DNA from 3 places in the Metabacillus sp. Hm71 genome. Region 1 is predicted to be linked to each of the others. Evidence: a T-box and tRNA genes for the amino acid it is inferred to sense, from the RefSeq annotation. Region 1 holds a T-box; the other regions hold tRNA genes.
The links. The T-box of region 1 lies ahead of thrS (threonine--tRNA ligase). A T-box ahead of a tRNA ligase gene usually reads a tRNA of that ligase, here a tRNA-Thr.

Region 1 (10,200 bases):
TTTTTCCCTAATGGTATGCATGGATTGATCATGGCTATGCTGGTGGTCATTTATTCATACGGTGGTACTGAAATGATAGGTGTTACGTTGGCAGAGGTAAAAGATCCGGAAAAGATTATACCTAAAGCAGTGAGAGGTACATTGATACGGATTATTTCTTTTTATATTTTACCATTTTTCATTATTGTGAGCTTGATCCCATGGAATCAAGTGAATGGCGTACCAGAGAGCCCGTTTGTGACGGTGTTTAGCATGATAGGAATTCCATATGCAGATCACATAATGAATGCTATTATCTTGTTAGCTATAATTTCATCAATGAATTCTGGGCTATATGCATCGTCACGTGTTCTTTACACACAAGCGGCGGATGGTCGGATGCCAAAACTATTTGCAAAAGTGTCGAAAAAGCAGGTGCCTGTTTATGCGATATTAGCATGTACATCATCACTGTATGCAGGAGTGCTTATTTCTGTATTTGCCGGGAGTAATACGTTTAATTACTTAATGGGTTCTCTTGGATATACGGTTCTTTGTATATGGATTATTATTGCGATAGCACATTTGAAATCTCGCACAAATCAGACACAGCAAGGCAGCTATAAAGTCCGCTTTTATCCTTACACGACTTGGTTCGCATTATTGGCGCTGATTGCTATATTAATTGGTGTAATAGCTACTACATCTATCATGGTAACGACGATTACAATCGTCATTTACTTATTCATTACAGTATCTTACTTTAGAGTACGTTCACGTATTGAAAGAAGACAAGCAGCATAATTTACCTATTTATGAAAAGAGACCCCACCTGAAGTGGTGTCTTTTCTTTACTTTTTTTGCAAGTTTACCGTTTTTTAAACTAATTTAGACAACTTAATTATGAAATTGAGATTCGTACTGAAGCACTTTCCATTAAGTGTTATGGCGTTATGGTTGAATTCTTAATTCCGAATCCGGTATCCTTACTAGCAGGAAGCTTCGAAGAAGAAAAGTTACTTTGAAGAGAAAAGAATCGATGCATTTAAAGAATAAGAAGTAAATAACATACCAATTTTATGAGGTGTATTTAGATGACTAATCAAAAGAATTTAAGGATATGTAACAAAGGACACAAATATTATAAAAGTACTGACTGTCCAAGCTGCCCTACGTGTGAGCAAGAACGTAAGCCGGACAGTGGATTTCTTTCAAAACTTTCTTCACCTGCTAGAAACGCATTGATACATGAAGGAATTACTACATTGGAAAAACTGTCAGATTACAGCGAAAAAGAAATTTTAAAATTTCATGGGATAGGACCTGCTTCTCTACCTACACTTAAAGCTTCATTAGAAGAAAAGGAACTATCATTTAAATCATAACCAAAACTTTACAATCCTCAACAATAGAAAAAGCACAATTCTGCAGCAAGATTTGTGCTTTTTCTATTGTTGAGCACACTTTACTTCGATATGAAGCTGGGGATTTTTCTTAAAAAGTGCAGTGATGCTTGACAAGAAGGGAATATAAAAACTAAAAGCGAATTAATATATATACTTGAAATTTATTTATGGAGGTAGTTTATGAACCCTATATTAAATAAAATCGGAACAATTTTTATTCCTGTAAAGAATATTGAAGAGGCACGTGAATGGTATTGTGACATATTAGGGTTAATAGCAGATGGTGAGATACTATCTGGTCATTTATATATTGTACCAATGAATGGTACAGGAATTGTATTAGATAGCAAGATTTATTCAGAGGATACTATTTTCAACACTCCACTTTTTCATTTTAACACTAACAATATCGAACAAGCGTATGAGTATATGAAAAGTAAGAATGTTGAATTAACAACAGAAATTGAGCATAACCATTGGTTTAATTTCAAAGACCCTTATGGAAACCATTTAATGGTGTGCAAGTGTTAATCATTTTACAACATTTACTTAGGTTAAATTCCAAGGGTTGCAACAGCAACTATTTTCTTATAGAAAGTAAGAAGTTTTCCTAAAAATACAAAAAATAGGTATTGCTATTTATGGAAATTTATTGTAATATGTAAAATAATTTAAATGAATGCTTGAATTTATAAAAGCGCTGATAAGGACATGAGTTACTTTTACGGTTTCCAGAGAGGGAAGGATAGCTGAAATCTTCCTAACACAGGAAAGTATCTTACCACCTTTGAGCTGTATTGGGGAACATAAGTATCCAATACCGTCTATGCTGCGTTACAGCACCAGAGCCGTAAGTTTTCTTTTAACTTATGGGAAATTGGGTGGAACCACGAGTATTACGCACTCGTCCCTTCATTGGGATGAGTGCGTTTTTTATTTTTACAATCACATATAAAATGATTGCGATGAAAAGGACATGAATTATTTTTACGGTTTTCAGAGAGGGAAGGAGTTGCTGTGACCTTCCTAGCTTAGGGAAATAATTTACCGCCTTTGAGCTGTATTGGGGAATATAAGTATCCAATACCGTCTATGCTGCGTTATAGCACCAGAGCCGTAAGTTTTCTTTTTGCTTATGGGAAATTGGGTGGAACCACGGGTATGGCGCACTCGTCCCTTTCATAGGGATGAGTGCTTTTTTTATTTTTTACATAAAAAGGAGTGTTTATTATAATGAGTAAATTAATTGAAGTTACATTTCCAGACGGAAAAATAAAGGAATTTTCGAAAGGCATGACAGTGAAAAATATAGCAGACTCCATTAGCTCAAGTTTAAGCAAACATGCAGTTGCAGGGAAAGTAAATAAACAAGTGGTAGATTTAAGCTGCAAGATCGAACAGGATGCGGAAGTCTCGATATTATCTCTTGATTCAGAGGAAGGATTGCAAGTTTTAAGGCACTCATCCGCACATGTATTGGCACAAGCTGTTAAAAGGCTCTATGGCAATGTAAAACTTGGGATAGGTCCAGTCATTGAAGATGGATTTTACTATGATTTGAAACTGGAACACAGTTTGACTTCCAACGACTTACTTGCCATTGAGAAAGAGATGGAAAACATCATAAACGAGAATTTAGAAATCGAACGAATCGAAGTTTCTTATCAAGAGGCCGAAAAATTATTTGAAGAAAAAGGTGAACCATTTAAGTTAGAGATATTAAAGGATATTCCAAAAGATGAAAAAATTACTCTTTATCAACAGGGAGAATTTATTGATCTTTGTCGCGGCCCACATCTTCCATCCACTGGCTTCATAAAAGCAGTCAAATTAACTCGTGTATCAGGTGCTTATTGGCGAGGTGATAGTCAAAATGAAGTGCTGCAACGGGTGTATGGAGTGGCATTTAAAAAGAAAAAGGATGTAACTGAATATCTACATTTCTTAGAAAAAGCAGCAAATCGAGATCATCGGAAATTAGGAAAGCAATTGGAGTTATTTATGTTTTCTGAGGAAGCTCCAGGAATGCCGTTTTATTTACCAAAAGGACAAATTGTTCGAAATGAATTAGAACAATTCTCTCGTGAACTTCAAAACAAAGCTGGTTACGCTGAGGTTCGTACTCCATTTATGATGAATCAACAATTATGGGAGAATTCGGGCCATTGGGATCATTACCATGAAAATATGTACTTCACAAAAGTCGAACAGAAACATTTCGCTCTCAAACCAATGAACTGCCCAGGGCATATGCTAATTTTTAAAAATGACCTTTATTCTTATCGGGATTTACCAGTTCGAATAGCAGAATATGGTCAGGTTCACCGTCATGAATACAGTGGTGCGTTAAATGGAATGCTTCGGGTCCGTACATTTTGCCAGGATGATGCCCATATTTTTGTCCGAGAGGATCAAATTGAAAGTGAAATTAAACAGGTCTTTTCTTTAATTGACCAAGTATATCGTACATTTGGCTTTGACTATTCGGTGGAGCTTTCCACTCGTCCAGAGAATTCATTAGGTTATGACAAATTTTGGGGAATATCTGAAGAAGCATTAAAGAATGTACTTAAACATTTAGAAATTGATTACCATGTAAATGAAGGCGATGGGGCATTCTATGGTCCGAAAATAGATTTCCATATTAAAGATGCCTTAAAACGAAGCCATCAATGTGCAACAATCCAGCTTGATTTTCAAATGCCGGAAAAATTTGATTTAACTTATATTAATGAAAACAACGAAAAGGTTCGACCTGTGGTCATCCATCGTGCTATTTTTGGATCCATTGATCGTTTCTGTGGTATCTTAATCGAACATTTTGCAGGTGCTTTTCCTGTTTGGCTTGCACCTGTGCAAGTGCAAATTATCCCGATCTCACAGGTGCACTTGGACTATTGTTTACAGATTCAATCCGAACTGAAACAACTGGGAGTAAGGGTGATAATTGACAATAGCAACGAAAAGCTAGGGTATAAAATAAGAGAAGCACAGATGCAAAAAATCCCTTATATGCTGGTGCTGGGTGACAATGAAGTGAAAGAACATGAAGTAAATGTAAGAAAATACGGAGAACAACAATCGGAAAGTGTTCCCCTTGAACATTTTAAAAAGAAAATAGAACAGCAAATAAAAGAACGTAGTATTTAATTAGAAGATTCGTCTCTGTAACGGCAGCTTGAAGATAAGTAACATTTATTCCAGAAAGGGCGCTATCCCGGAACAAGGATAAGCGCTCTATTTTTATTTTGAAGAGGAGTATAACAAGAAGGATTCTTTTTTAGTTGCTTGGAAATAAGAGAAGTAAGCGAGGCAATTCGAAGATCAAAACCATAAGTTTAATGCTCGATTAGTTAATATAGGAATTTTGGTCTGTATTGTAAAAGTTTAGGTAAAATAATTCGTCTTAAAATGAATAGTGATATGATGATAATTATGGGTGACCATTTATAGCCAAAAGGGGGAGTTATGTTGAAGAGAATAAGAGTCGCTTTACTGCATTTATTACCTATTGCTGGGGATATTCAATATAATCAACATTTAATTGAAAAAGCTGTGAAACTCGCGGCAGCAAAAAATGTGGAGTGGATTATAACACCAGAATTAGCTGTTAGCGGGTTGCAATTTTCTCAAAAAATTGGTACTAGCTGGATTAAAAGGCAGCCCGATGAATGGATGAACCATTTTCGTGATTTGGTTAAGTCAATAAATACGAATGTATTTATTGGTTGTCCTGAAAAATCTGAAGATGGGGAGCTATATAATTCAGTATTTGTGATAAATAGAAAAGGAGAATTAATAGGGAGACAAAGGAAGAGCGCCACTATTTCAGATGGTTGGTGCCATACAGGCTCTATCATTGAAACGATAAAACTGGAAGGCATAAGACTTGGAATTATGATATGTGCAGATGCTTATACGGACAAGATTGCCAATACCTTATTAGTAAAAGGAGCACAAATAATTGTTGCTCCATCTTCTTGGGGACCAGGTTTACATGGACCAAATGGGGAGTGGGAACAGAGATCAATCGATACTGGATTACCTATATTTGTCTGTAATCGAACAGGAGAGGACGAAACAGTTACTTTTTGGGAAGCAGAAAGTCTAATCATTAAAAATGGGAAACGGCTTCTGTCGCATAAATCTGTAAAATCGGCCATTCTAACTTTTGATTGGGATGTAGAAAAAATGGATTTAATATCTTCTAAATTTCAAGTTGAATATCTATCATGATTTTTTTAGAAAGTGGCGTTTTATAGAAGTAGAGATATTAACAAACAGCCAATTCATAATAGCTACCCAATTAATATATCAAAAATCCAGTTTTAAAAAATTCCCAATCTAAAACTAGCCTAAAGCTCTAAAACTCTTAAAATAACACTGAAAGTGTAGTATAATTTTACCAAAACATATATATTTTTCAAAAAGGGGGAGTGAAATGATTATTGGTGTTATTTTTGGTGGCCTGCTGTTGGCCGGTATTACAGTTGGGATCATTGCTTCAATCAAAAAAGGTCAGCCAAAATTAATTAAGGAGAATATACCGGAAAATCTAGGTCTATTAAACCATGTCCCAATCCAGCCTTTACTTAATCAATTAAATATGGCTTTAGACGATGAGTATATTCAACAAGTTAAGCAGCGATTTCTTAAGGAGCATCCCCAACGGAGCGAGGATGAGTTTGAGTGGCTTTTGTTTGAATTAAAAAGGTATTTCCTAGTCGCTAACATTCTAAAGAAAGCCCCTATGTTTAGTGAAGATGTCGATGAAATCTGGCATGAAATGATCCTTTTTACGAAAGAGTATCAGTCATTTTCAGAGCAATTTTTAGGGGAAATGCTTCATCATATTCCAAACACAAATCCCGATCCAGCACCACAGGATCGCGCATTTTTCGACTGGGTTTTCTCACAGCTGTTTCAAATTACCGAATTTAGCTGGAAGACTTGGGGGAGTTTTTTCAATCACCCGTTATCTAATGAGATTTTAAAAGAATTTAAGGAAAATAGTAAGGAAGCTTTGTTGGAAAAGTATTTTCGTCAAAGCGAAGTTAATAAAGGACTGGCTGAATATTTAGTCGATCGCATGAAGAAGCAAATAAATGAAGCGGAAAAGATCTATCAGGTTGATAAAAAAGGCTCATTTACAAAGCAACAGACATATGGTGATATGACTTCCTTGTCACTTGTTATGGTATTCTTCTCGTTTTATTATTTTAATGACTATTGGGAATGCGCGAAAGTATATGCATTTACTCAAGTGGCAAAATATACCAGCGGTTGCTCCAACGCCGTTTTCTGCGGTACAGCTTCCTCTGATCGTTCCGGGGATAACCACGGCGATGGTTCAGGCGATGGCGGCGGAAATAGTGGATGCGGTTCCTCCTGCTCAAGCTGTGGCGGAGGTTGTTCGTCTTAGTTAAAGCATTGAGGTGCAAAAAAAGGGTAATAAAGCGTATCACTTATAGCAAACATCCGGTCTTCAAATGAAAACCGGATTTCTATCATTTAATGGTGATGTTCATGAGGGGCATTTTGTTTTTGTGCACCTTTTTGTAAGTATTCTAATTCACTTTTAGAAAGTTCACCTACGATAAACTGTTTTTGAGGCATAATCATTGAACCATTCTGACTAGCATGTACTTTTACAAAATAAAGACCTTCACTGTCGAAATCTTTGCTAATACTATACGTACCGTTTCCTAATTCCTTCGCTTCTTCCATAGAATAATGGACAGACCCGTCTTGTTTCCATATTTCAAAATGAACAAAGTCTGGGTCATTTACTCTTTTTCCTTCTTGGGTAAGAATGACCTTAATTATCTCCTTCTCGTTATCTGAAAAAGATGTAGGTATAATGATTTCGGATTCAAGAGGTGTTTCTTGCTTGTAAAGCAAAGCCACATCTTCTTTTAGTGAGCATGCACTTAGCATGAGACCAATCATAAAGAATAAGTACATACATATCATCTTTTTCACCGCAATATCCACCTTATGCATTCAATATTTTTTTCATGACCGCTATTCTTTGAATAAATAGCCAGTCGATTAACCAAACAACTATAAGTGATAAACCGACCAATGGGAACAAGATCCCTAAACTTATTAGAAGGATTAGAAAGTATTTCATTTTCAGCATACTTGGAGCTTTTGGAGCACCTAATCCTTTTTTTGGCTTTCGTTTCCACCATAAATAAAAGCCGCTAACTGCCACAAACATAATGCCAAAACAAATAAGGAGACTAATGAGTTGGTTAACAAAACCAAATTGCGTCCCTTTATGCAAGGTGATTCCCAAAGCAACTATTTTTCCAACCAAACCGTAGTGATCATACCGATAATCAGCTAGAATCGCACCTGTGTATTGATCAATATGTATGGTCGCTTCATCATGTGCTTTTGGAGGAAAAGCGGACAATGTATAAACACCTTCTTTTTCAGTCGGAAAAATAACCGTATAACTTGGATGAATCCCTTCACGATTGGCGATTGCAACCACATCATCAATGGAAAGTGGTATAAACCCTTGAATTTCTGACTTAGGTACATCTAAATTTTCTGCAGCCCAGGGAACATCAGCAATATCTTTTGTTTTAATCGTGGATGTTGGAGCACTGCCGATCCATATGGAAGGGGGATAACCTGCCCCAGAATTAGTAGCTAACGATTGAAAGTTACTGCCCCAAAAGCCTGACCAAGGTAATCCTGTCAGGATTAGAAACAACATTCCAGCTGTTATCCAAAAGGCTGGTACTGCGTGTAAGTCTCTTCGAAGAATCTTTTTTCCTTTTTTAAATCTGGGAAAAAGAACACCTGACAGACTTTGCTTCTTTCTTGGAAACCATAAGAAAAGACCTGTTACAATTAGTACGATTGCCCAACAGGCAGCTAATTCAACAGTTCTGTCTCCTAGAGTACCAGCCATTAGTTCACCATGAAATTCTTCGATTTTATCCATGATTCTGTCTTCATTATTTAATTCTCCAATTAATTTACCTGTATAGGGGTCTATAAAGATAGTAAGAGACTCATTATTAGATGTTATGCTTACTTCACTCGAACGAGTTGCATATTCTCCAGGACGATAAGCTGTGACAACTGCATCAGGATATCGATTTTTCACTACCTCAATTTGTTGGGAGGCAGGGATTTTTTCTCCTTGTTGATTCACTTCGTAGTAGTCTTGATACAGAATTTGTTCAATCTGCGGCTTAAATAAATAGATAGAACCAGTAACTGCAAGGATCATAAGAAACGGAGCGAAAATAAGGCCGGCATAAAAATGCCATCTCCATACAGTTTGATAAAGACCATTTCTATTTGCTAATTTTTTTGAGCTTTGTGTTGTATTTTCTATTTTTGCGGGTTCCATTTCTTTTCACCTCTTACAATTTCTTAGTCGCAGCAGTTTTTGCTATGCATTTCTAATGTGATAGCTTGAATAGCTTCCTTGAACCCATATATTTCCCCGCCAAAACCCAGCTGAAATTTCTTAGCATGTTTCATCGATTCAAAGGCAATGACTTGTGGCTGACAACAATTCAAATCAAGATCTGCATTTAGAATAAAGGTCGCAATTTTAGCACTTATCGTTGTATCTTTTAAAAAATCATGGCAAATAATTTGTGAAACCTCATTCTCTATATCCTGAAATCGCAGCAGGCCACAATGGGGACAACAAGCTTGCTCCACATGTTGATTCTTTTTTATCAATTGAACAGACAGCCTTGGATTTACATTCTTATAACAATACGTACAATGATTAGAAGAATTATAGCTTTGCGCGATAAGAGTAAATCCATTCGATGTTTTCAAAACTTTCTGCTGGTCAATTAAAGGTTTTAAATCTCGGTAAACCGTCATTTCGGACACTTGTAACCTCTTACTAATATCCGAAACACGCAATGTCTCTTCTTGTTCTAACCATGTTAAAATTTGTTGTTGTCTTTCAATTGGCAACATTTTTATCCCACCATTTATTAAAAGTTCGGGAAACCAACTTTCTCTTTAATCCCTTATCATTAAGACTATTTTACTTATGGAATACTTACAAGAAATTCAGTGATAAATTTTGTGAAAAAATGTTGAACCGTAACAATATGGACAATAATTATTCATCTCCATTTTATTTCATGTTTTATATCGTATGGAGATTTTAAGTTTCAAGACCCTTTAATGATTAGTAAAAAAAGGAAGCAATAGTGTTTTATAGAATTAATATAAGATCCTTACATATTTGAAAGGAAGAAAACAGTTGAAACTTTATTAATATAATAGGGGGGAGCGAGAAATTTGTTTTACAGGAGAAAGTTTTACATTGTAAAAAATGAATTTATTGAAATTTTTAATGCCCATTTTAATGAAACAAATTTACCTAATCAACTAAAATACGGTGCACGATTAATTGGTAGATGGATGATACCTAATGATGAAACAACCACTGAGATATTCGCCATTTGGGAGTACGATAGCTATGAGAAGTATCAAGAAATTGAAGCCAAAGTAAGAGGTGACAAAGAGCACATCGCTCGAATAATGAATTGGTATGAAAAAAATGGCGGTAGAGATTATGTGTATAATGAGTATTTTTTGGAGGTTAGAAATGAATTCTTAAAGTCAACTTTAAGATAGGTTTTTATTCACCATAATAATGGTACAGGACAAGCTTTTTACAATCTAAATAGGAATTCCGCAAAACCTTAACTAGAATAGAATATTAAACTTTAGGGATTATATATAATAGGTTTTTAAATCCTATTTTCGCACAATTCCTAATTATTTTGCAAAACTGTTGACACTTTCTTACCTTTAT
Region 2 (10,200 bases), 2.8 Mb from region 1:
TGCCGAGGTAATGCAATATTGGTATATCCTCATATCCCATTCACTCGTCCTCCATGTATTTCACTCTTTTATAGGTAAAATCTCGTTTATTTAATTTTTATCATCAGCGAAGTTTTTCCCCTTACTAAACTAAACTGAAATAAAGGATTCTAATAACGATAGTATTATATCATTTCTTGAATAGAAATGTAAAAAGGCCACCATAATGATGACCTTATGTTTAATCAAAAACACTGACAACATCCTGAGAGAGGTTTTTTATATGGTACCATAACCACTCAAACATCTGATCCACTTCCTCTATCTCGCCGGTCACTTGGCCTGCAGATGCGAGGTATTTCTCTCCATTAATGACAGTGACATTTCCTTCAATTGTACCCTCAATCACTAATGTTCCGTTTTTAACAGTGACATCTCCTTTTATAACTTCTCCCTTCGGTACAGTGACCTTACTGTTCTCTACAACTAAGTCTGAGTGCTTTGAGACACTAAATTGCTGATCTTCATTCCATGCAGAAAATAAACTTCCTGCCATAAGAAGAACAAATAAAGATGCCGCTGCTAATAGTGGGTGACCCTTCATCCAACGATTCCAAGAAACAGTTCGCTTTTCTTTTGGAAGTCTATTCATAACGGCTTGTGTGAAATCTTTAGGAGCTTCAATATGGGATGTACTTTGGACTAGTGCGATAGCTTTTTCTAGTTCATGAAAATGTTGAAAGCACTCCTTGCATGTATGAAGATGGTCTTTCACCTGTTTTTCTTCATCACTTGTTAGTTCATGATCCAAATATTTATGCAAAAGCTGCACAATTTCAGAAGAACAGCTCATATTTCTCACCTCATTATAAATGCCTTAATTGCTTTCGGAGGGCTTCTCTCCCCCTGTGAATCCTGGTTTTAACAGTACCTATCGGAATATCAAGGATTTCACTTATTTCTATTAATGATAGCTCATCTATATACTTTAAGACAATAACCGTTCGATATTTATCGGGCAGCTTTAAAATTTCAGCTTGAATTGTCTGCTGAAGCTCCATGGTTTCCAGCTCTTCCTCAGGCAAAGCTGCCTCTGCAGCAATTTGAGAATACATGGTTAATCCATCTGTTCCCGAAACCTCTGCATCAAGGTAATAATCCGGCTTCTTTTTCCGTATACGGTCAATCGAAAGATTCGTTGCGATTCGATATAACCATGTTGAAAACTTTTTATTCATATCATACGTATGGATATTAACATACGCCCGTATGAAGGCTTCCTGTGCGATATCTTCTGCTTCATGTGCGTTTCCCAGCATACGATAACATAATTGATAGATCTTATCCTTATACAAATCCACGATTTCAGCAAATGCATTTTGATCGCCCTTTTTAACCTGTTTTATCCGCTTCTTTACTATTGTTTCCATTTTCACATACCTCCGCACTCTGCGGGTCTCTTTATATACGTATTAGCATTTCATAAGGTTTCATTTATTGCACATAAAAATATTTTAACAAATTTTGGAGATGAGTAGGGAATTTTTATTAATTTGTTTTTAAATAGAAAATGAAAAGAAAGATTTATCTTCATATTAGTCAAAAAGTAACAAACGAAAGGGCTAATTTTAAGTGAATTGTACTAAAAATAAAGAAAATAAAAAAAAACCATAAACAATCGTCCATGGTTGTGTCATTTTATTGATATATTGTATTGGTGGAGCCTAGCGGGATCGAACCGCTGACCTCCTGCGTGCAAAGCAGGCGCTCTCCCAGCTGAGCTAAGGCCCCAATTATAAAAATCTATGGAGCGGAAGACGGGATTCGAACCCGCGACCCCCACCTTGGCAAGGTGGTGTTCTACCACTGAACTACTTCCGCAAATGATGAGCCATGAAGGACTCGAACCTTCGACCCTCTGATTAAAAGTCAGATGCTCTACCAACTGAGCTAATGGCTCTAATGGCTGGGCTAGCTGGATTCGAACCAACGCATGACGGAGTCAAAGTCCGTTGCCTTACCGCTTGGCTATAGCCCAATAGAAATTTACTTGTTAGTTCATTAGATACTTTATTATTAACATTATTTAGTGAAATATTCACACTAAACTCTCTAAACAAAATCAAAGATAAACAAATGATGAAATGGAGTTCCATTTTCCCTTCGTTTATCTGCATTTTATATGTAAATGGTGGAGGGGGGCAGATTCGAACTGCCGAACCCTAAGGAGCGGATTTACAGTCCGCCGCGTTTAGCCACTTCGCTACCCCTCCATATTTATAAAACAGTGCCGGCGAGAGGACTTGAACCCCCAACCTACTGATTACAAGTCAGTTGCTCTACCAATTGAGCTACACCGGCGTAATGGTGGAGGATGACGGGATCGAACCGCCGACCCCCTGCTTGTAAGGCAGGTGCTCTCCCAGCTGAGCTAATCCTCCAAGATTATGTATAAAAATAAATGGTGACCCGTACGGGATTCGAACCCGTGTTACCGCCGTGAAAGGGCGGTGTCTTAACCGCTTGACCAACGGGCCATTAAGGCATTTTTCTTTTTTGAATATTAAGCTTCCAACCGGGCTCGAACCGGTGACCTCTTCCTTACCATGGAAGTGCTCTACCAACTGAGCTATGGAAGCATTGGCTCCGCAGGCAGGATTCGAACCTGCGACCGATCGGTTAACAGCCGATAGCTCTACCACTGAGCTACTGCGGATTAACAACAAGCCTGGCAACGTCCTACTCTCACAGGGGGAGTCCCCCAACTACCATCGGCGCTGAAGAGCTTAACTTCCGTGTTCGGCATGGGAACGGGTGTGACCTCTTCGCTATCGCCACCAGACAAATGGTTTACGGCTTCCGATGAACTTCACATTTCTGCGTCATCTCAATCGTCAACATCCTCACGTACGGCTGTACGCTCCGGTGTCTCCTCAATCGATTCCTTGAACTGTTTGTTCCTCGAAACCCTCTAACTTTGTATAAAGTTATTAGGAATACTATATTCCTTCAAAACTAGATAACGATGTATAATTCAATTCACTTTGTTTAACGCATTAAATAGGTTAAGTCCTCGATCGATTAGTATCAGTCAGCTCCACACGTCACCGCGCTTCCACCTCTGACCTATCAACCTGATCATCTTTCAGGGATCTTACGTTACAAAGTAACAGGGAAATCTCATCTTGAGGGGGGCTTCATGCTTAGATGCTTTCAGCACTTATCCCTTCCGCACATAGCTACCCAGCTATGCCTTTGGCAAGACAACTGGTACACCAGCGGTGCGTCCATCCCGGTCCTCTCGTACTAAGGACAGCTCCTCTCAAATTTCCTGCGCCCACGACGGATAGGGACCGAACTGTCTCACGACGTTCTGAACCCAGCTCGCGTACCGCTTTAATGGGCGAACAGCCCAACCCTTGGGACCGACTACAGCCCCAGGATGCGATGAGCCGACATCGAGGTGCCAAACCTCCCCGTCGATGTGGACTCTTGGGGGAGATAAGCCTGTTATCCCCGGGGTAGCTTTTATCCGTTGAGCGATGGCCCTTCCATGCGGAACCACCGGATCACTAAGCCCGACTTTCGTCCCTGCTCGACTTGTAGGTCTCGCAGTCAAGCTCCCTTGTGCCTTTACACTCTGCGAATGATTTCCAACCATTCTGAGGGAACCTTTGGGCGCCTCCGTTACATTTTAGGAGGCGACCGCCCCAGTCAAACTGCCCACCTGACACTGTCTCCCGGCCCGATAAGGGCCGCGGGTTAGAATTTCAATACAGCCAGGGTAGTATCCCACCGACGCCTCCACCGAAGCTGGCGCTCCGGCTTCTCAGGCTCCTACCTATCCTGTACAAGCTGTACCAAAATTCAATATCAGGCTACAGTAAAGCTCCACGGGGTCTTTCCGTCCTGTCGCGGGTAACCTGCATCTTCACAGGTACTATAATTTCACCGAGTCTCTCGTTGAGACAGTGCCCAGATCGTTACGCCTTTCGTGCGGGTCGGAACTTACCCGACAAGGAATTTCGCTACCTTAGGACCGTTATAGTTACGGCCGCCGTTTACTGGGGCTTCAGTTCAAAGCTTCGCTTGCGCTAACCTCTCCCCTTAACCTTCCAGCACCGGGCAGGCGTCAGCCCCTATACTTCGCCTTGCGGCTTCGCAGAGACCTGTGTTTTTGCTAAACAGTCGCCTGGGCCTATTCACTGCGGCTTTTCCGGGCTATTCACCCTAAAAAGCACCCCTTCTCCCGAAGTTACGGGGTCATTTTGCCGAGTTCCTTAACGAGAGTTCTCTCGCTCACCTTAGGATTCTCTCCTCGCCTACCTGTGTCGGTTTGCGGTACGGGCACCTCACACCTCGCTAGAGGCTTTTCTTGGCAGTGTGGAATCAGGAACTTCGGTACTATAGTTCCCTCGCCATCACAGCTCAGCTTATGTGACAACGGGATTTGCCTCGTTGTCAGCCTAACTGCTTGGACGCGCTAATCCAACAGCGCGCTTACCCTATCCTTCTGCGTCCCCCCATTGCTCAAACGGTGAGGAGGTGGTACAGGAATTTCAACCTGTTGGCCATCGCCTACGCCTTTCGGCCTCGGCTTAGGTCCCGACTAACCCTGAGCGGACGAGCCTTCCTCAGGAAACCTTAGGCATTCGGTGGAGGGGATTCTCACCCCTCTTTCGCTACTCATACCGGCATTCTCACTTCTAAGCGCTCCACTAGTCCTTACGGTCTAGCTTCACAGCCCTTAGAACGCTCTCCTACCACTGTTCTAAAAGAACAGTCCACAGCTTCGGTGATACGTTTAGCCCCGGTACATTTTCGGCGCAGAGTCACTCGACCAGTGAGCTATTACGCACTCTTTAAATGGTGGCTGCTTCTAAGCCAACATCCTGGTTGTCTAAGCAACTCCACATCCTTTTCCACTTAACGTATACTTTGGGACCTTAGCTGGTGGTCTGGGCTGTTTCCCTCTTGACTACGGATCTTATCACTCGCAGTCTGACTCCTGAACATAAGTCTTTGGCATTCGGAGTTTGACTGAATTCGGTAACCCGATGGGGGCCCCTAGTCCAATCAGTGCTCTACCTCCAAGACTCTTAATTCAAGGCTAGCCCTAAAGCTATTTCGGAGAGAACCAGCTATCTCCAAGTTCGATTGGAATTTCTCCGCTACCCACACCTCATCCCCGCACTTTTCAACGTGCGTGGGTTCGGGCCTCCATTCAGTGTTACCTGAACTTCACCCTGGACATGGGTAGATCACCTGGTTTCGGGTCTACGACCACGTACTCATTCGCCCTATTTAAGACTCGCTTTCGCTGCGGCTCCGTCTCTTCAACTTAACCTTGCACGGGATCGTAACTCGCCGGTTCATTCTACAAAAGGCACGCCATTACCCATTAACGGGCTTTGACTACTTGTAGGCACACGGTTTCAGGATCTCTTTCACTCCCCTTCCGGGGTGCTTTTCACCTTTCCCTCACGGTACTGGTTCACTATCGGTCACTAGGGAGTATTTAGCCTTGGGAGATGGTCCTCCCTGCTTCCGACGGGATTTCACGTGTCCCGCCGTACTCAGGATCCACTCTGGAGGGAACGAAGTTTCAACTACAGGGTTGTTACCTTCTATGACGGGCCTTTCCAGACCGCTTCATTTACCCCGTTCCTTTGTAACTCCTAATAGAGTGTCCTACAACCCCAAGAGGCAAGCCTCTTGGTTTGGGCTTCTTCCGTTTCGCTCGCCGCTACTCAGGAAATCGCGTTTGCTTTCTCTTCCTCCGGGTACTTAGATGTTTCAGTTCCCCGGGTCTGCCTTCATTACCCTATGGATTCAGGTAAAGATACTGTTCCATTACGAACAGTGGGTTTCCCCATTCGGAAATCTCCGGATCAAAGCTTACTTACAGCTCCCCGAAGCATATCGGTGTTAGTACCGTCCTTCATCGGCTCCTAGTGCCAAGGCATCCACCGTGCGCCCTTAACAACTTAACCTTTGACATCGAAGATGTCATTTACTAATTATTAAGAGAATCACTAAAAATAAGCGTTTAAACTCAGTGAATTACTTGAATTGTTATCGTTATCTAGTTTTCAAGGAACATAAAGCACAGGATGCACAAATGCTATAAGCATTTAAACTCCTATGTCTTTTTCTTACATATAATGAAAGATCGTAAATGATCTCTCAAAACTAAACAAAAACCAAGCGAGCCTCATTTTCCTTAGAAAGGAGGTGATCCAGCCGCACCTTCCGATACGGCTACCTTGTTACGACTTCACCCCAATCATCTGTCCCACCTTAGGCGGCTGGCTCCTTGCGGTTACCCCACCGACTTCGGGTGTTACAAACTCTCGTGGTGTGACGGGCGGTGTGTACAAGGCCCGGGAACGTATTCACCGCGGCATGCTGATCCGCGATTACTAGCGATTCCGGCTTCATGCAGGCGAGTTGCAGCCTGCAATCCGAACTGAGAATGGTTTTATGGGATTGGCTTGACCTCGCGGTCTTGCAGCCCTTTGTACCATCCATTGTAGCACGTGTGTAGCCCAGGTCATAAGGGGCATGATGATTTGACGTCATCCCCACCTTCCTCCGGTTTGTCACCGGCAGTCACCTTAGAGTGCCCAACTGAATGCTGGCAACTAAGATCAAGGGTTGCGCTCGTTGCGGGACTTAACCCAACATCTCACGACACGAGCTGACGACAACCATGCACCACCTGTCACTTCGTCCCCCGAAGGGGAACCTTCTATCTCTAGAAGTAGCGAAGGATGTCAAGACCTGGTAAGGTTCTTCGCGTTGCTTCGAATTAAACCACATGCTCCACCGCTTGTGCGGGCCCCCGTCAATTCCTTTGAGTTTCAGTCTTGCGACCGTACTCCCCAGGCGGAGTGCTTAATGCGTTTGCTGCAGCACTAAAGGGCGGAAACCCTCTAACACTTAGCACTCATCGTTTACGGCGTGGACTACCAGGGTATCTAATCCTGTTCGCTCCCCACGCTTTCGCGCCTCAGCGTCAGTTACAGACCAGAGAGTCGCCTTCGCCACTGGTGTTCCTCCACATCTCTACGCATTTCACCGCTACACGTGGAATTCCACTCTCCTCTTCTGCACTCAAGTTCCCCAGTTTCCAATGACCCTCCACGGTTGAGCCGTGGGCTTTCACATCAGACTTAAGAAACCGCCTGCGCGCGCTTTACGCCCAATAATTCCGGACAACGCTTGCCACCTACGTATTACCGCGGCTGCTGGCACGTAGTTAGCCGTGGCTTTCTGGTTAGGTACCGTCAAGGTACCGCCCTATTTGAACGGTACTTGTTCTTCCCTAACAACAGAGCTTTACGACCCGAAGGCCTTCTTCGCTCACGCGGCGTTGCTCCGTCAGACTTTCGTCCATTGCGGAAGATTCCCTACTGCTGCCTCCCGTAGGAGTCTGGGCCGTGTCTCAGTCCCAGTGTGGCCGATCACCCTCTCAGGTCGGCTACGCATCGTTGCCTTGGTGAGCCGTTACCTCACCAACTAGCTAATGCGCCGCGGGTCCATCTGTAAGTGGTAGCAAAAGCCACCTTTCAATTTCGAACCATGCGGTTCGAAATGTTATCCGGTATTAGCTCCGGTTTCCCGGAGTTATCCCAATCTTACAGGCAGGTTACCCACGTGTTACTCACCCGTCCGCCGCTAATCATTGGGAGCAAGCTCCCTCAGATTCGCTCGACTTGCATGTATTAGGCACGCCGCCAGCGTTCGTCCTGAGCCAGGATCAAACTCTCCAATAAAGAGTTGATATAGCTCATAATAAATGTACTATTTTAGTACGTTGTTTGTTAATCGAAATTAACGTTGGCACGCTTGGTTTTGTTTAGTTTTCAAAGATCATTATCATGTCGTTTCGTCTAGAAGCGACTTTCTTAATATACCATTTAACAACTCGATCGTCAACATCTTTTTTATAATATTTTTTCATTGTTGTTAATAATGGGATCGCTCGTAAGCGACGAAAATTAATATAACATGTAAATTTAATATGGTCAATAATAAATCTCAATTTTATTAATCAATTTGAAATCTTATTAAGTAATCTTAACAAAAGTTCGTTTCTTTCCTTTAATGCCCTTATCTTTATCTCGCTCGCTTCATCTTTACCCAATAACTCTTTTACAACATTGATTTCATTTATAAGAAGATCCTCTAGTTGCATCCTTTCTTTATCATTAAATAAATAATACAGCATTTCCTTCCTCCAAAAGTATTTGTTTTTCATTATTTCTAATTTCCTTCATTTCTAATCATTTTCATCTGGGACTAAGCATAAACTTGTCTCAAGAGTAAGTAGGACGAGGAGGACCATTATGAATCAATTTCATATCATTCATATGAAAAAAATTAAACAACTAGCTTTGATTATTATGGCAGCTTTCTTTACAGCAGGGATTTTATATGTAGAAAATATATTGAATTTCCCTGTTTTCTCCACTTCAGATGGACCGAAAGCTATTTACCGGGGAGAAACGAAAAATAACGAAATTGCTTTAACCTTTGATATTAGCTGGGGAGATGTAAAAGCAGAACCAATTCTTGATACGTTAAAGAAGCATAATATTAATAATGCCACCTTTTTCCTCTCTGCTTCCTGGGCTGAGAGACACCCAGATATTGTAAAACGAATTGTTGAAGACGGACATCAAATTGGCAGCATGGGGTATAATTATGAAAATTATCGGGATCTTGAGCCAAATGAAGTAAGAAAAGATCTATCACTGGCACAGGAAGTTTTCACAGAACTAGGTGTCAAGAATGTTACGTTACTTAGACCGCCAAGCGGAGGCTTTAATAAGGAAGTACTATCAATCGCACAAAAACACGGTTATACCGTAGTTCATTATAGTATAGATTCTGATGACTGGACAAATCCTGGAGTAGATGAAATCGTTAAAAATACGACATCTTCTATAAAAGGTGGAGACATTGTTCTCTTACACGCCTCTGACTCGGCAAAACAAACAAATAAAGCTTTGCCTGTCATAATAGGAGCGATTAAAGAAAAGGGACTAAAAAATGTTTCTGTTGGAGAGCTTATTGCCAATGCCGAGACGAAATCAAAAGAAATTAAATAAAACTGTAAAAAGAGCTAGCACATCCTAGCTCTTTTTCTTTTGGATAAATTTAGGAAGCACCAATAATTGATATGCATTACAGACCTGTAATGGGATCAGCATAAGTAATAGCCAATCCTTTTCATTTACTCTCAATGCCGGAAACCATTCAATTGTTGTAACTACGACCATAAAGAACAGCGCAGGGATAAACGCCTCTTTATTCGTATTTGATTTTTTGATAAAAGCGACAATAATGGCAACAATAAAAATATAAACGGCCATTAACAAATATGGGAATATTGTTTCATTTTCCTCTGCAAATAGCTGAAAACGGAAATAAACTAAATCAAATAGAACAAATGCGATTAATACAATCTGCGCTAAGTTCCACATAGACACCGAGCGGAAAATCCCTAATCCAAACCTATGTACTGTTAAATAGGCGAAAAAGCCCATCTGACTAATGACACTGAAGATTAGCCCAACTCCAAAAAGCCAAAATAAGATTGAAATGATCTCTTTAAAATCAAACCGAAGAAACAGTTCATTATATTCTGACCACTTTAACGCAAATCCAATAATACTTGTAGCGATTCCGCCAACAAGTAAAGTACTTAGAAACAAACGAACCCAATTTCGACTATTCACTCCACTATCCTCCATCATGTTACTCCTATTGATTTTACCAATCCTTTATTAAAATTGCCACATGATAAGCATTTTCCTCGTATAAATTCTCCTTTCTAAATCAAAATATAAATAGTAAGTTGAGAAAAGAAAGGAGCTTGGATTAACATGAAGAGATACTCGCTCCTCATGATTATAGCAATGTTGATTTTTACCGTCATATCCGGATGTGCTCCAAGGGAAGAATCCGTCGGACAGGTAGATTACGAAGAAACAAAGAAAATGGTTGTAGATATATTAAAAACAGATGATGGAAAAAAAGCCCTTCAAGAGGTTATGAAGGATGAGGAAATGAAACAAGTCCTCATAATGGATCAAAAGGTTGTTACCGACACAATTGAAAAAACCTTAACATCTGATAAAGGGGCAGAATTTTGGAAGAAGGTCTTTGAGGATCCTAAGTTTGTTGAAACATTTGCAAAAAGCTTGCAGGAAG
Region 3 (10,200 bases), 1.4 Mb from region 1:
AATGCTAGAATTTGTACAATTGCTTAAGGTGAAATCTATTATTCGGTATTTCCCCCCAAATGGTACTGCTGGTTTCGCTAAATTTTTTGTAAGGGAGCTTAATCTACTTCCTTTACCTCCTGCTAATAACATTGCGACGCACTTTTTTCTTCCCATTTTTATTCTCCCCTCTTTTTTTTACTGCTCGTAAAATAACTGCACCATATGGTGGAATCGTCATCGAAACATGGTATGGTCTTCCATGGTATTCGCCTTCAATTGCCTTGAGATTCTTTCGATTTATTTGATCTGAACCGCCAAATTCAGCTGCATCACTATTTAAAATTTCAACATATTCCGTATCAACCGGTACTCCAACCTTATATTCATGGTAAACGTCAGGCTTAAAATTACAAATAATAACAAGGAAGTCATTTTCTTTTTGACTCTTACGAATAAACGAAAAAATGCTTTGATCTTTATTATCAACATCAATCCACTCAAAGCCCTCTTCTGAATGATCTAATTCATATAATGGCTTTTGTTTTTGATAAATGTTCATCAAATATTTAAAATATACGCGCATTTTGTTATGCATTTCATAATCTTCAAGCATCCAATCGAGCTGTTCCAAGTCCTTCCATTCATCAAATTGACCAAATTCTCCACCCATGAAAAGCAGCTTCTTTCCAGGGTGTGCCATCATATATCCAAAAAGCAGCCTTAATTGGGCAAACTTTTGCCAGTAGTCACCTGGCATTTTATTTAGTAAGGATTTCTTCCCATGAACAACTTCATCATGAGAGAATGGTAAAATGAAATTTTCCGAAAAAGCATATAAAAGGGAGAATGTTACTTTATGGTGGAGTTCATTCCTATGTTCTGGAGAAGTCTCCATATAGGTAAGAATGTCATTCATCCAGCCCATATTCCATTTGTAGTTAAAGCCTAGACCACCTGACGAGGTAGGAGCGGTTACCATCGGCCAATCAGTTGAATCTTCAGCAATCATTAAAATATCAGGATCTTTTGCAAAAACAGCTTCATTTAATTTTCTTAAAAAGCTAACTGCGTAAGGATTCTCCACTAATTCATGTGAATTTGGCCAGTAAAGCATATTTGCAACTGCATCAACTCTGAATCCATCTACGTGAAAATGTTCCATCCAAAATATCGCATTTGAAATCAAAAAGCTTTGAACCTCTGGTTTGCCAAGATCAAAGTTTGCTGTTCCCCAATCCCAATTTTCTCGATCTTTTTCAGTTTTGTATTCATATGTAGGCTCACCATCAAACATATAAAGTCCATGGGAGTCCTTACAAAAATGTCCCGGCACCCAATCAATAATGACACCGATATTTTCTTGATGGCATGCATCAATAAATTCCATTAGCTCGTGAGGTGTCCCAAATCTACTTGTTGCAGAGAAATAGCCCGTTCCCTGATAGCCCCAAGAACGATCATATGGATGTTCGATAACTGGCAGCAACTCAATATGAGTAAACCCATGATCTATTACATATGGTATTAGTTCCTCTATTAATTCTTTGTAGCTGTACAACTCTCCATCTTCTTTTACTTTCCATGTACCTAAATGAACTTCGTAAATCGCCATTGGTCGATCATATGGCTGCTTAAGTCGCTTCTTTTTCTTCCATTTTTGATCCTTCCAAACATAGCCAGATAAATCATAAACAACAGATGCCGTATTTGGTCTTACTTCTGAAAAAAAAGCGTATGGATCTGCTTTTAACAAAGTCTCTCCATTAGCTGTCACAATTTCATACTTATATATTTCCCCTGCTTCTAATTGCGGAATAAATAAGCCCCATATCCCCTCCTCATTAATCCTTTCCATTTGATGATTTTGACCATTCCACTCGTTAAAATCACCAACAACATTTACCTGTCTTGCATGTGGTGCCCAAACACAGAAATTTGTACCTATAACCCCATTCAGTTCTTGTGTATGTGCACCTAAAAAACCATAGCTTTCAAATGACTGTCCCTCATGAAATAAATGAATATCATAGTCTGTTGGACAAGTGAGAGTCACATATGTCACCCTTTCTCTTAATATCTCTATGCTAAACATTCAAGACTTACTAGTAGATACCTGCAATGTAACCGCTACTTTTTTACGACATAATCCAACAAAACCTTTGAAGTTGAGGGTGAATGTTATACTTTTAAAATATAAGAAAAAGAAAGAAAAAAGGAAAGGAACTGCCCTAAAACCGTAGAAATACTTAAGAATTAAAAAGATGTTTTTGAAATTGAAATAATATAATTTGATTTAATGAAAGCGTTTAAATAACTAGGATTATGGACAAGTCAAACCACTATTTATTATAGTAATAAAACATTAAATTCGACTTTTTGTAGGAATTTGTTGAAAGTTCTTTTGAAGAAAAAAAGAAGGAAATTGATTCATGAATATCCTATTGAAGGATGATCTTTGCTGGTTGAATAAATAAACAAAGCTGAATTGAAAATGTCAAAAACATAGTAAAAGGAATTCATTTATTTTTATTAAAATAACTATAAGCCTTTTTAAGGACAAACGTCAACAAATAAGCATTGCCTAAATAATGTGAGGGTTCCATTAATGGTGGCTTTACCACTTGTTAAGATCAAAATCAATATGTATAGAAAAAAACACTGCAGGAATGCAGTGTTTTTTTGATGACCCGTACGGGATTCGAACCCGTGTTACCGCCGTGAAAGGGCGGTGTCTTAACCGCTTGACCAACGGGCCATTATGTTTGTTATATGGCGGAGAAGGAGGGATTTGAACCCTCGCGCCGCTTACGCGACCTACACCCTTAGCAGGGGCGCCTCTTCAGCCACTTGAGTACTTCCCCATATGGCTCCGCAGGCAGGATTCGAACCTGCGACCGATCGGTTAACAGCCGATAGCTCTACCACTGAGCTACTGCGGAATAAAATGTATGGTGGGCCTAAATGGACTTGAACCATCGACCTCACGCTTATCAGGCGTGCGCTCTAACCAGCTGAGCTATAGGCCCACTTTCTGGAGCGGGTGAAGGGAATCGAACCCTCATCATCAGCTTGGAAGGCTGAGGTTTTACCACTAAACTACACCCGCAAGTAAAATGGGGCGGCTGATGGGAATCGAACCCACGAATGTCGGAACCACAATCCGATGCGTTAACCACTTCGCCACAGCCGCCACATAAAATATATCAACTTTTTAAAAGGTGGCTCGGGACGGAATCGAACCGCCGACACATGGATTTTCAGTCCATTGCTCTACCGACTGAGCTACCGAGCCATTTAGTTTACGGCTTCCACTAAGCTTCGAATCTCTTCGTCAGCTCCATCGCTCACATCCTCACGTATTAACATACGCTCCGGTGCTCCCTCAGTCGCTTCCTCGACCTTCTCGCTTATTGAAACCCTTTTACTCTAGATTAGGAATTTTAAAATGGCGGTCCGGACGGGACTCGAACCCGCGACCTCCTGCGTGACAGGCAGGCATTCTAACCAACTGAACTACCGGACCATTTTGGTTGCGGAGGCAGGATTTGAACCTGCGACCTTCGGGTTATGAGCCCGACGAGCTACCAGACTGCTCCACCCCGCGACGATAATATAAATTAAAGTTTATCTATGCTCTTAGATATTGCCTAATAGAGACCGTCCCGATTTCAGGATGCTGATTCAAGAAGCAGCTCAATCGGTACGCTGATGATTATTCAGTGAAGCATATTCGTTCGTGCTCCACCCCGCGACGATAATATTAAATATAATATGGAGGAGGAAGGGGGATTCGAACCCCCGCGGGCTTTGACACCCCTGTCGGTTTTCAAGACCGATCCCTTCAGCCGGACTTGGGTATTCCTCCGTAATACTTTTTTTAAAATGGTGGACCTTGTAGGACTCGAACCTACGACCGGACGGTTATGAGCCGTCTGCTCTAACCAACTGAGCTAAAGGTCCAAAATGGTAGCGGCGGAGGGAATCGAACCCACGACCTCACGGGTATGAACCGTACGCTCTAGCCAGCTGAGCTACACCGCCAAAATAGAAGTTTAAGTTGAATTTATGGTGGAGCCTAGCGGGATCGAACCGCTGACCTCCTGCGTGCAAAGCAGGCGCTCTCCCAGCTGAGCTAAGGCCCCAAAAACAATTATAAGAGATGGTCGGGAAGACAGGATTCGAACCTGCGACCCCTTGGTCCCAAACCAAGTGCTCTACCAAGCTGAGCTACTTCCCGTACTAGATATCAGAGGTATGATGTGAGAGGTCAGAGATCTTTAAGTACTGCTTCGAAGCAAAGCCTTTAATCTAACTTCTGACTTCCGATTTCTCACTTCTAGAAATGGCGCGCCCGAGAGGAGTCGAACCCCTAACCTTTTGATCCGTAGTCAAACGCTCTATCCAATTGAGCTACGGGCGCAAGTCTAACTGGTGCCGAGGACCGGAATCGAACCGGTACGGTAGTCACCTACCGCAGGATTTTAAGTCCTGTGCGTCTGCCAGTTCCGCCACCCCGGCACTTATAAAGAGCGGAAGACGGGATTCGAACCCGCGACCCCCACCTTGGCAAGGTGGTGTTCTACCACTGAACTACTTCCGCATGATTTAGATGGTGCGGGTGAAGGGACTTGAACCCCCACGTCACAAGGACACTAGATCCTAAGTCTAGCGCGTCTGCCAATTCCGCCACACCCGCACGGTGTGTAAAATGGTGAGCCATGAAGGACTCGAACCTTCGACCCTCTGATTAAAAGTCAGATGCTCTACCAACTGAGCTAATGGCTCTTGTTTCAAAACACTCATAGGTTTGACGCCCAAATTTCAGAAAGCTTATTCAAGAAGCGGCTCAATTTGTGCGCTGAAGTTAATGCTTCGCAGCTTATTCATTCGTGCTCTACCAACTGAGCTAATGGCTCTTATTTTTTTGAAACAATAAGTGGTGCCGGCGAGAGGACTTGAACCCCCAACCTACTGATTACAAGTCAGTTGCTCTACCAATTGAGCTACACCGGCGTATTTAGTATTGTGTAATATATAGTCATTCTTACCTAACAGTCACCCAAATCTCAGGAAGATTAATCAAGAAGCAGCTCGATTTGTGTGCTGAAGCACAGCTTCGAAGCTTGTTCGATCGTGCTCTACCAATTGAGCTACACCGGCAAAATGGTGGAGGATGACGGGATCGAACCGCCGACCCCCTGCTTGTAAGGCAGGTGCTCTCCCAGCTGAGCTAATCCTCCAAATCAAACATACAAAAGTGTATGCGTTTTAATATCTTGTTACTGCCTGGCAATGTCCTACTCTCACAGGGGGAAACCCCCAACTACCATCGGCGCTGAAGAGCTTAACTTCCGTGTTCGGCATGGGAACGGGTGTGACCTCTTCGCCATCATCACCAGACATTAGCGACAAGAATTATTATACTATTTCAGAAGAATATTTCAAGTGTTTTTTATAAAAACTTTATATTCCTTCAAAACTAGATAACGATTTTACAATTCAATTACTGAGCTTACGCTTTTCTACGTTGTCCAGCTACAGAAGCCAAATCCTACGGTAATTTTACTCTCTCGGGCGAAGTCAAAGTACGACTTCTGCGAGGGTCGCGCGGGTTCCCAATGGATTTTAGCGGACTTCTTCAGCTTTTCTAATAGGTTAAGTCCTCGATCGATTAGTATCAGTCAGCTCCACACGTCACCGCGCTTCCACCTCTGACCTATCAACCTGATCATCTTTCAGGGATCTTACGTTACAAAGTAACAGGGAAATCTCATCTTGAGGGGGGCTTCATGCTTAGATGCTTTCAGCACTTATCCCTTCCGCACATAGCTACCCAGCTATGCCTTTGGCAAGACAACTGGTACACCAGCGGTGCGTCCATCCCGGTCCTCTCGTACTAAGGACAGCTCCTCTCAAATTTCCTGCGCCCACGACGGATAGGGACCGAACTGTCTCACGACGTTCTGAACCCAGCTCGCGTACCGCTTTAATGGGCGAACAGCCCAACCCTTGGGACCGACTACAGCCCCAGGATGCGATGAGCCGACATCGAGGTGCCAAACCTCCCCGTCGATGTGGACTCTTGGGGGAGATAAGCCTGTTATCCCCGGGGTAGCTTTTATCCGTTGAGCGATGGCCCTTCCATGCGGAACCACCGGATCACTAAGCCCGACTTTCGTCCCTGCTCGACTTGTAGGTCTCGCAGTCAAGCTCCCTTGTGCCTTTACACTCTGCGAATGATTTCCAACCATTCTGAGGGAACCTTTGGGCGCCTCCGTTACATTTTAGGAGGCGACCGCCCCAGTCAAACTGCCCACCTGACACTGTCTCCCGGCCCGATAAGGGCCGCGGGTTAGAATTTCAATACAGCCAGGGTAGTATCCCACCGACGCCTCCACCGAAGCTGGCGCTCCGGCTTCTCAGGCTCCTACCTATCCTGTACAAGCTGTACCAAAATTCAATATCAGGCTACAGTAAAGCTCCACGGGGTCTTTCCGTCCTGTCGCGGGTAACCTGCATCTTCACAGGTACTATAATTTCACCGAGTCTCTCGTTGAGACAGTGCCCAGATCGTTACGCCTTTCGTGCGGGTCGGAACTTACCCGACAAGGAATTTCGCTACCTTAGGACCGTTATAGTTACGGCCGCCGTTTACTGGGGCTTCAGTTCAAAGCTTCGCTTGCGCTAACCTCTCCCCTTAACCTTCCAGCACCGGGCAGGCGTCAGCCCCTATACTTCGCCTTGCGGCTTCGCAGAGACCTGTGTTTTTGCTAAACAGTCGCCTGGGCCTATTCACTGCGGCTTTTCCGGGCTATTCACCCTAAAAAGCACCCCTTCTCCCGAAGTTACGGGGTCATTTTGCCGAGTTCCTTAACGAGAGTTCTCTCGCTCACCTTAGGATTCTCTCCTCGCCTACCTGTGTCGGTTTGCGGTACGGGCACCTCACACCTCGCTAGAGGCTTTTCTTGGCAGTGTGGAATCAGGAACTTCGGTACTATAGTTCCCTCGCCATCACAGCTCAGCTTATGTGACAACGGGATTTGCCTCGTTGTCAGCCTAACTGCTTGGACGCGCTAATCCAACAGCGCGCTTACCCTATCCTTCTGCGTCCCCCCATTGCTCAAACGGTGAGGAGGTGGTACAGGAATTTCAACCTGTTGGCCATCGCCTACGCCTTTCGGCCTCGGCTTAGGTCCCGACTAACCCTGAGCGGACGAGCCTTCCTCAGGAAACCTTAGGCATTCGGTGGAGGGGATTCTCACCCCTCTTTCGCTACTCATACCGGCATTCTCACTTCTAAGCGCTCCACTAGTCCTTACGGTCTAGCTTCACAGCCCTTAGAACGCTCTCCTACCACTGTTCTAAAAGAACAGTCCACAGCTTCGGTGATACGTTTAGCCCCGGTACATTTTCGGCGCAGAGTCACTCGACCAGTGAGCTATTACGCACTCTTTAAATGGTGGCTGCTTCTAAGCCAACATCCTGGTTGTCTAAGCAACTCCACATCCTTTTCCACTTAACGTATACTTTGGGACCTTAGCTGGTGGTCTGGGCTGTTTCCCTCTTGACTACGGATCTTATCACTCGCAGTCTGACTCCTGAACATAAGTCTTTGGCATTCGGAGTTTGACTGAATTCGGTAACCCGATGGGGGCCCCTAGTCCAATCAGTGCTCTACCTCCAAGACTCTTAATTCAAGGCTAGCCCTAAAGCTATTTCGGAGAGAACCAGCTATCTCCAAGTTCGATTGGAATTTCTCCGCTACCCACACCTCATCCCCGCACTTTTCAACGTGCGTGGGTTCGGGCCTCCATTCAGTGTTACCTGAACTTCACCCTGGACATGGGTAGATCACCTGGTTTCGGGTCTACGACCACGTACTCATTCGCCCTATTTAAGACTCGCTTTCGCTGCGGCTCCGTCTCTTCAACTTAACCTTGCACGGGATCGTAACTCGCCGGTTCATTCTACAAAAGGCACGCCATTACCCATTAACGGGCTTTGACTACTTGTAGGCACACGGTTTCAGGATCTCTTTCACTCCCCTTCCGGGGTGCTTTTCACCTTTCCCTCACGGTACTGGTTCACTATCGGTCACTAGGGAGTATTTAGCCTTGGGAGATGGTCCTCCCTGCTTCCGACGGGATTTCACGTGTCCCGCCGTACTCAGGATCCACTCTGGAGGGAACGAAGTTTCAACTACAGGGTTGTTACCTTCTATGACGGGCCTTTCCAGACCGCTTCATTTACCCCGTTCCTTTGTAACTCCTAATAGAGTGTCCTACAACCCCAAGAGGCAAGCCTCTTGGTTTGGGCTTCTTCCGTTTCGCTCGCCGCTACTCAGGAAATCGCGTTTGCTTTCTCTTCCTCCGGGTACTTAGATGTTTCAGTTCCCCGGGTCTGCCTTCATTACCCTATGGATTCAGGTAAAGATACTGTTCCATTACGAACAGTGGGTTTCCCCATTCGGAAATCTCCGGATCAAAGCTTACTTACAGCTCCCCGAAGCATATCGGTGTTAGTACCGTCCTTCATCGGCTCCTAGTGCCAAGGCATCCACCGTGCGCCCTTAACAACTTAACCTTCGACAAACGATAAGCGTCGAATTTCTTCGTTGACTTCGAGTTCTGCGGTGCTCATGTACCAAAACCGTACACTCCGCTCCTCGACCACTCGTCGCCTCGAACTTCTCGCTTCTCCTTTGTCTCAAGACATAAGTGCTTACTTAATGTCCTGATTAAACATAATTAAGAGAATCACTAAACTAAGCGTTTAAACTCAGTGAATTACTTGAATTGTTATTATCGTTATCTAGTTTTCAAGGAACATAAAGCACAGGATGCACAAATGCTATAAGCATTTAAACTCCTATGTCTTTTTTACATATAATGAAAGATCTTGATGATCTCTCAAAACTAAACAAAAACCAAGCGAGCCTCATTTTCCTTAGAAAGGAGGTGATCCAGCCGCACCTTCCGATACGGCTACCTTGTTACGACTTCACCCCAATCATCTGTCCCACCTTAGGCGGCTGGCTCCTTGCGGTTACCCCACCGACTTCGGGTGTTACAAACTCTCGTGGTGTGACGGGCGGTGTGTACAAGGCCCGGGAACGTATTCACCGCGGCATGCTGATCCGCGATTACTAGCGATTCCGGCTTCATGCAGGCGAGTTGCAGCCTGCAATCCGAACTGAGAATGGTTTTATGGGATTGGCTTGACCTCGCGGTCTTGCAGCCCTTTGTACCATCCATTGTAGCACGTGTGTAGCCCAGGTCATAAGGGGCATGATGATTTGACGTCATCCCCACCTTCCTCCGGTTTGTCACCGGCAGTCACCTTAGAGTGCCCAACTGAATGCTGGCAACTAAGATCAAGGGTTGCGCTCGTTGCGGGACTTAACCCAACATCTCACGACACGAGCTGACGACAACCATGCACCACCTGTCACTTCGTCCCCCGAAGGGGAACCTTCTATCTCTAGAAGTAGCGAAGGATGTCAAGACCTGGTAAGGTTCTTCGCGTTGCTTCGAATTAAACCACATGCTCCACCGCTTGTGCGGGCCCCCGTCAATTCCTTTGAGTTTCAGTCTTGCGACCGTACTCCCCAGGCGGAGTGCTTAATGCGTTTGCTGCAGCACTAAAGGGCGGAAACCCTCTAACACTTAGCACTCATCGTTTACGGCGTGGACTACCAGGGTATCTAATCCTGTTCGCTCCCCACGCTTTCGCGCCTCAGCGTCAGTTACAGACCAGAGAGTCGCCTTCGCCACTGGTGTTCCTCCACATCTCTACGCATTTCACCGCTACACGTGGAATTCCACTCTCCTCTTCTGCACTCAAGTTCCCCAGTTTCCAATGACCCTCCACGGTTGAGCCGTGGGCTTTCACATCAGACTTAAGAAACCGCCTGCGCGCGCTTTACGCCCAATAATTCCGGACAACGCTTGCCACCTACGTATTACCGCGGCTGCTGGCACGTAGTTAGCCGTGGCTTTCTGGTTAGGTACCGTCAAGGTACCGCCCTATTTGAACGGTACTTGTTCTTCCCTAACAACAGAGCTTTACGACCCGAAGGCCTTCTTCGCTCACGCGGCGTTGCTCCGTCAGACTTTCGTCCATTGCGGAAGATTCCCTACTGCTGCCTCCCGTAGGAGTCTGGGCCGTGTCTCAGTCCCAGTGTGGCCGATCACCCTCTCAGGTCGGCTACGCATCGTT

Region 2: it encodes a tRNA-Thr, which carries the amino acid that the T-box ahead of thrS (threonine--tRNA ligase) is inferred to sense. The anticodon was not compared.
Region 3: it encodes a tRNA-Thr, which carries the amino acid that the T-box ahead of thrS (threonine--tRNA ligase) is inferred to sense. The anticodon was not compared.

The regions. Positions count from the first base shown of each region.
Region 1 covers NZ_CM200278.1:2,990,472-3,000,671, reverse strand. Annotated here, with positions in the region: gene ACSVDH_RS14555 (amino acid permease) at 1-783, shown strand, start outside; gene ACSVDH_RS14550 (RNA polymerase alpha subunit C-terminal domain-containing protein) at 1,074-1,364, shown strand; gene ACSVDH_RS14545 (VOC family protein) at 1,566-1,916, shown strand; T-box leader at 2,077-2,300, shown strand; T-box leader at 2,342-2,566, shown strand; gene thrS (threonine--tRNA ligase) at 2,619-4,535, shown strand; gene ACSVDH_RS14535 (carbon-nitrogen hydrolase family protein) at 4,857-5,621, shown strand; gene ACSVDH_RS14530 (UCP032817 domain-containing protein) at 5,827-6,807, shown strand; gene ACSVDH_RS14525 (FixH family protein) at 6,897-7,367, opposite strand; gene ACSVDH_RS14520 (PepSY-associated TM helix domain-containing protein) at 7,381-8,760, opposite strand; gene ACSVDH_RS14515 (DeoR family transcriptional regulator) at 8,784-9,350, opposite strand; gene ACSVDH_RS14510 (NIPSNAP family protein) at 9,681-10,019, shown strand.
Region 2 covers NZ_CM200278.1:176,080-186,279, reverse strand. Annotated here, with positions in the region: gene cdaA (diadenylate cyclase CdaA) at 1-40, opposite strand, end outside; gene ACSVDH_RS01050 (zf-HC2 domain-containing protein) at 221-832, opposite strand; gene sigW (RNA polymerase sigma factor SigW) at 846-1,409, opposite strand; tRNA gene ACSVDH_RS01040 (tRNA-Ala) at 1,695-1,770, opposite strand; tRNA gene ACSVDH_RS01035 (tRNA-Gly) at 1,786-1,860, opposite strand; tRNA gene ACSVDH_RS01030 (tRNA-Lys) at 1,867-1,939, opposite strand; tRNA gene ACSVDH_RS01025 (tRNA-Gln) at 1,943-2,017, opposite strand; tRNA gene ACSVDH_RS01020 (tRNA-Tyr) at 2,169-2,252, opposite strand; tRNA gene ACSVDH_RS01015 (tRNA-Thr) at 2,268-2,340, opposite strand; tRNA gene ACSVDH_RS01010 (tRNA-Val) at 2,345-2,420, opposite strand; tRNA gene ACSVDH_RS01005 (tRNA-Glu) at 2,442-2,516, opposite strand; tRNA gene ACSVDH_RS01000 (tRNA-Thr) at 2,546-2,618, opposite strand; tRNA gene ACSVDH_RS00995 (tRNA-Asn) at 2,621-2,695, opposite strand; rRNA gene rrf (5S ribosomal RNA) at 2,706-2,821, opposite strand; rRNA gene ACSVDH_RS00985 (23S ribosomal RNA) at 3,041-5,972, opposite strand; rRNA gene ACSVDH_RS00980 (16S ribosomal RNA) at 6,207-7,757, opposite strand; gene ACSVDH_RS00975 (hypothetical protein) at 8,036-8,242, opposite strand; gene pdaB (polysaccharide deacetylase family sporulation protein PdaB) at 8,331-9,095, shown strand; gene ACSVDH_RS00965 (KinB-signaling pathway activation protein) at 9,120-9,725, opposite strand; gene gerD (spore germination lipoprotein GerD) at 9,873-10,200, shown strand, end outside.
Region 3 covers NZ_CM200278.1:4,421,905-4,432,104, forward strand. Annotated here, with positions in the region: gene ACSVDH_RS21870 (glucose-1-phosphate adenylyltransferase) at 1-156, opposite strand, end outside; gene glgB (1,4-alpha-glucan branching enzyme) at 113-2,074, opposite strand; tRNA gene ACSVDH_RS21880 (tRNA-Glu) at 2,666-2,737, opposite strand; tRNA gene ACSVDH_RS21885 (tRNA-Ser) at 2,753-2,843, opposite strand; tRNA gene ACSVDH_RS21890 (tRNA-Asn) at 2,847-2,921, opposite strand; tRNA gene ACSVDH_RS21895 (tRNA-Ile) at 2,932-3,008, opposite strand; tRNA gene ACSVDH_RS21900 (tRNA-Gly) at 3,015-3,088, opposite strand; tRNA gene ACSVDH_RS21905 (tRNA-His) at 3,097-3,172, opposite strand; tRNA gene ACSVDH_RS21910 (tRNA-Phe) at 3,202-3,274, opposite strand; tRNA gene ACSVDH_RS21915 (tRNA-Asp) at 3,429-3,505, opposite strand; tRNA gene ACSVDH_RS21920 (tRNA-Met) at 3,510-3,586, opposite strand; tRNA gene ACSVDH_RS21925 (tRNA-Ser) at 3,755-3,847, opposite strand; tRNA gene ACSVDH_RS21930 (tRNA-Ile) at 3,866-3,942, opposite strand; tRNA gene ACSVDH_RS21935 (tRNA-Met) at 3,947-4,023, opposite strand; tRNA gene ACSVDH_RS21940 (tRNA-Ala) at 4,049-4,124, opposite strand; tRNA gene ACSVDH_RS21945 (tRNA-Pro) at 4,143-4,219, opposite strand; tRNA gene ACSVDH_RS21950 (tRNA-Arg) at 4,326-4,402, opposite strand; tRNA gene ACSVDH_RS21955 (tRNA-Leu) at 4,412-4,500, opposite strand; tRNA gene ACSVDH_RS21960 (tRNA-Gly) at 4,511-4,582, opposite strand; tRNA gene ACSVDH_RS21965 (tRNA-Leu) at 4,593-4,678, opposite strand; tRNA gene ACSVDH_RS21970 (tRNA-Lys) at 4,692-4,767, opposite strand; tRNA gene ACSVDH_RS21975 (tRNA-Thr) at 4,920-4,995, opposite strand; tRNA gene ACSVDH_RS21980 (tRNA-Val) at 5,147-5,222, opposite strand; rRNA gene rrf (5S ribosomal RNA) at 5,267-5,382, opposite strand; rRNA gene ACSVDH_RS21990 (23S ribosomal RNA) at 5,634-8,565, opposite strand; rRNA gene ACSVDH_RS21995 (16S ribosomal RNA) at 8,933-10,200, opposite strand, start outside.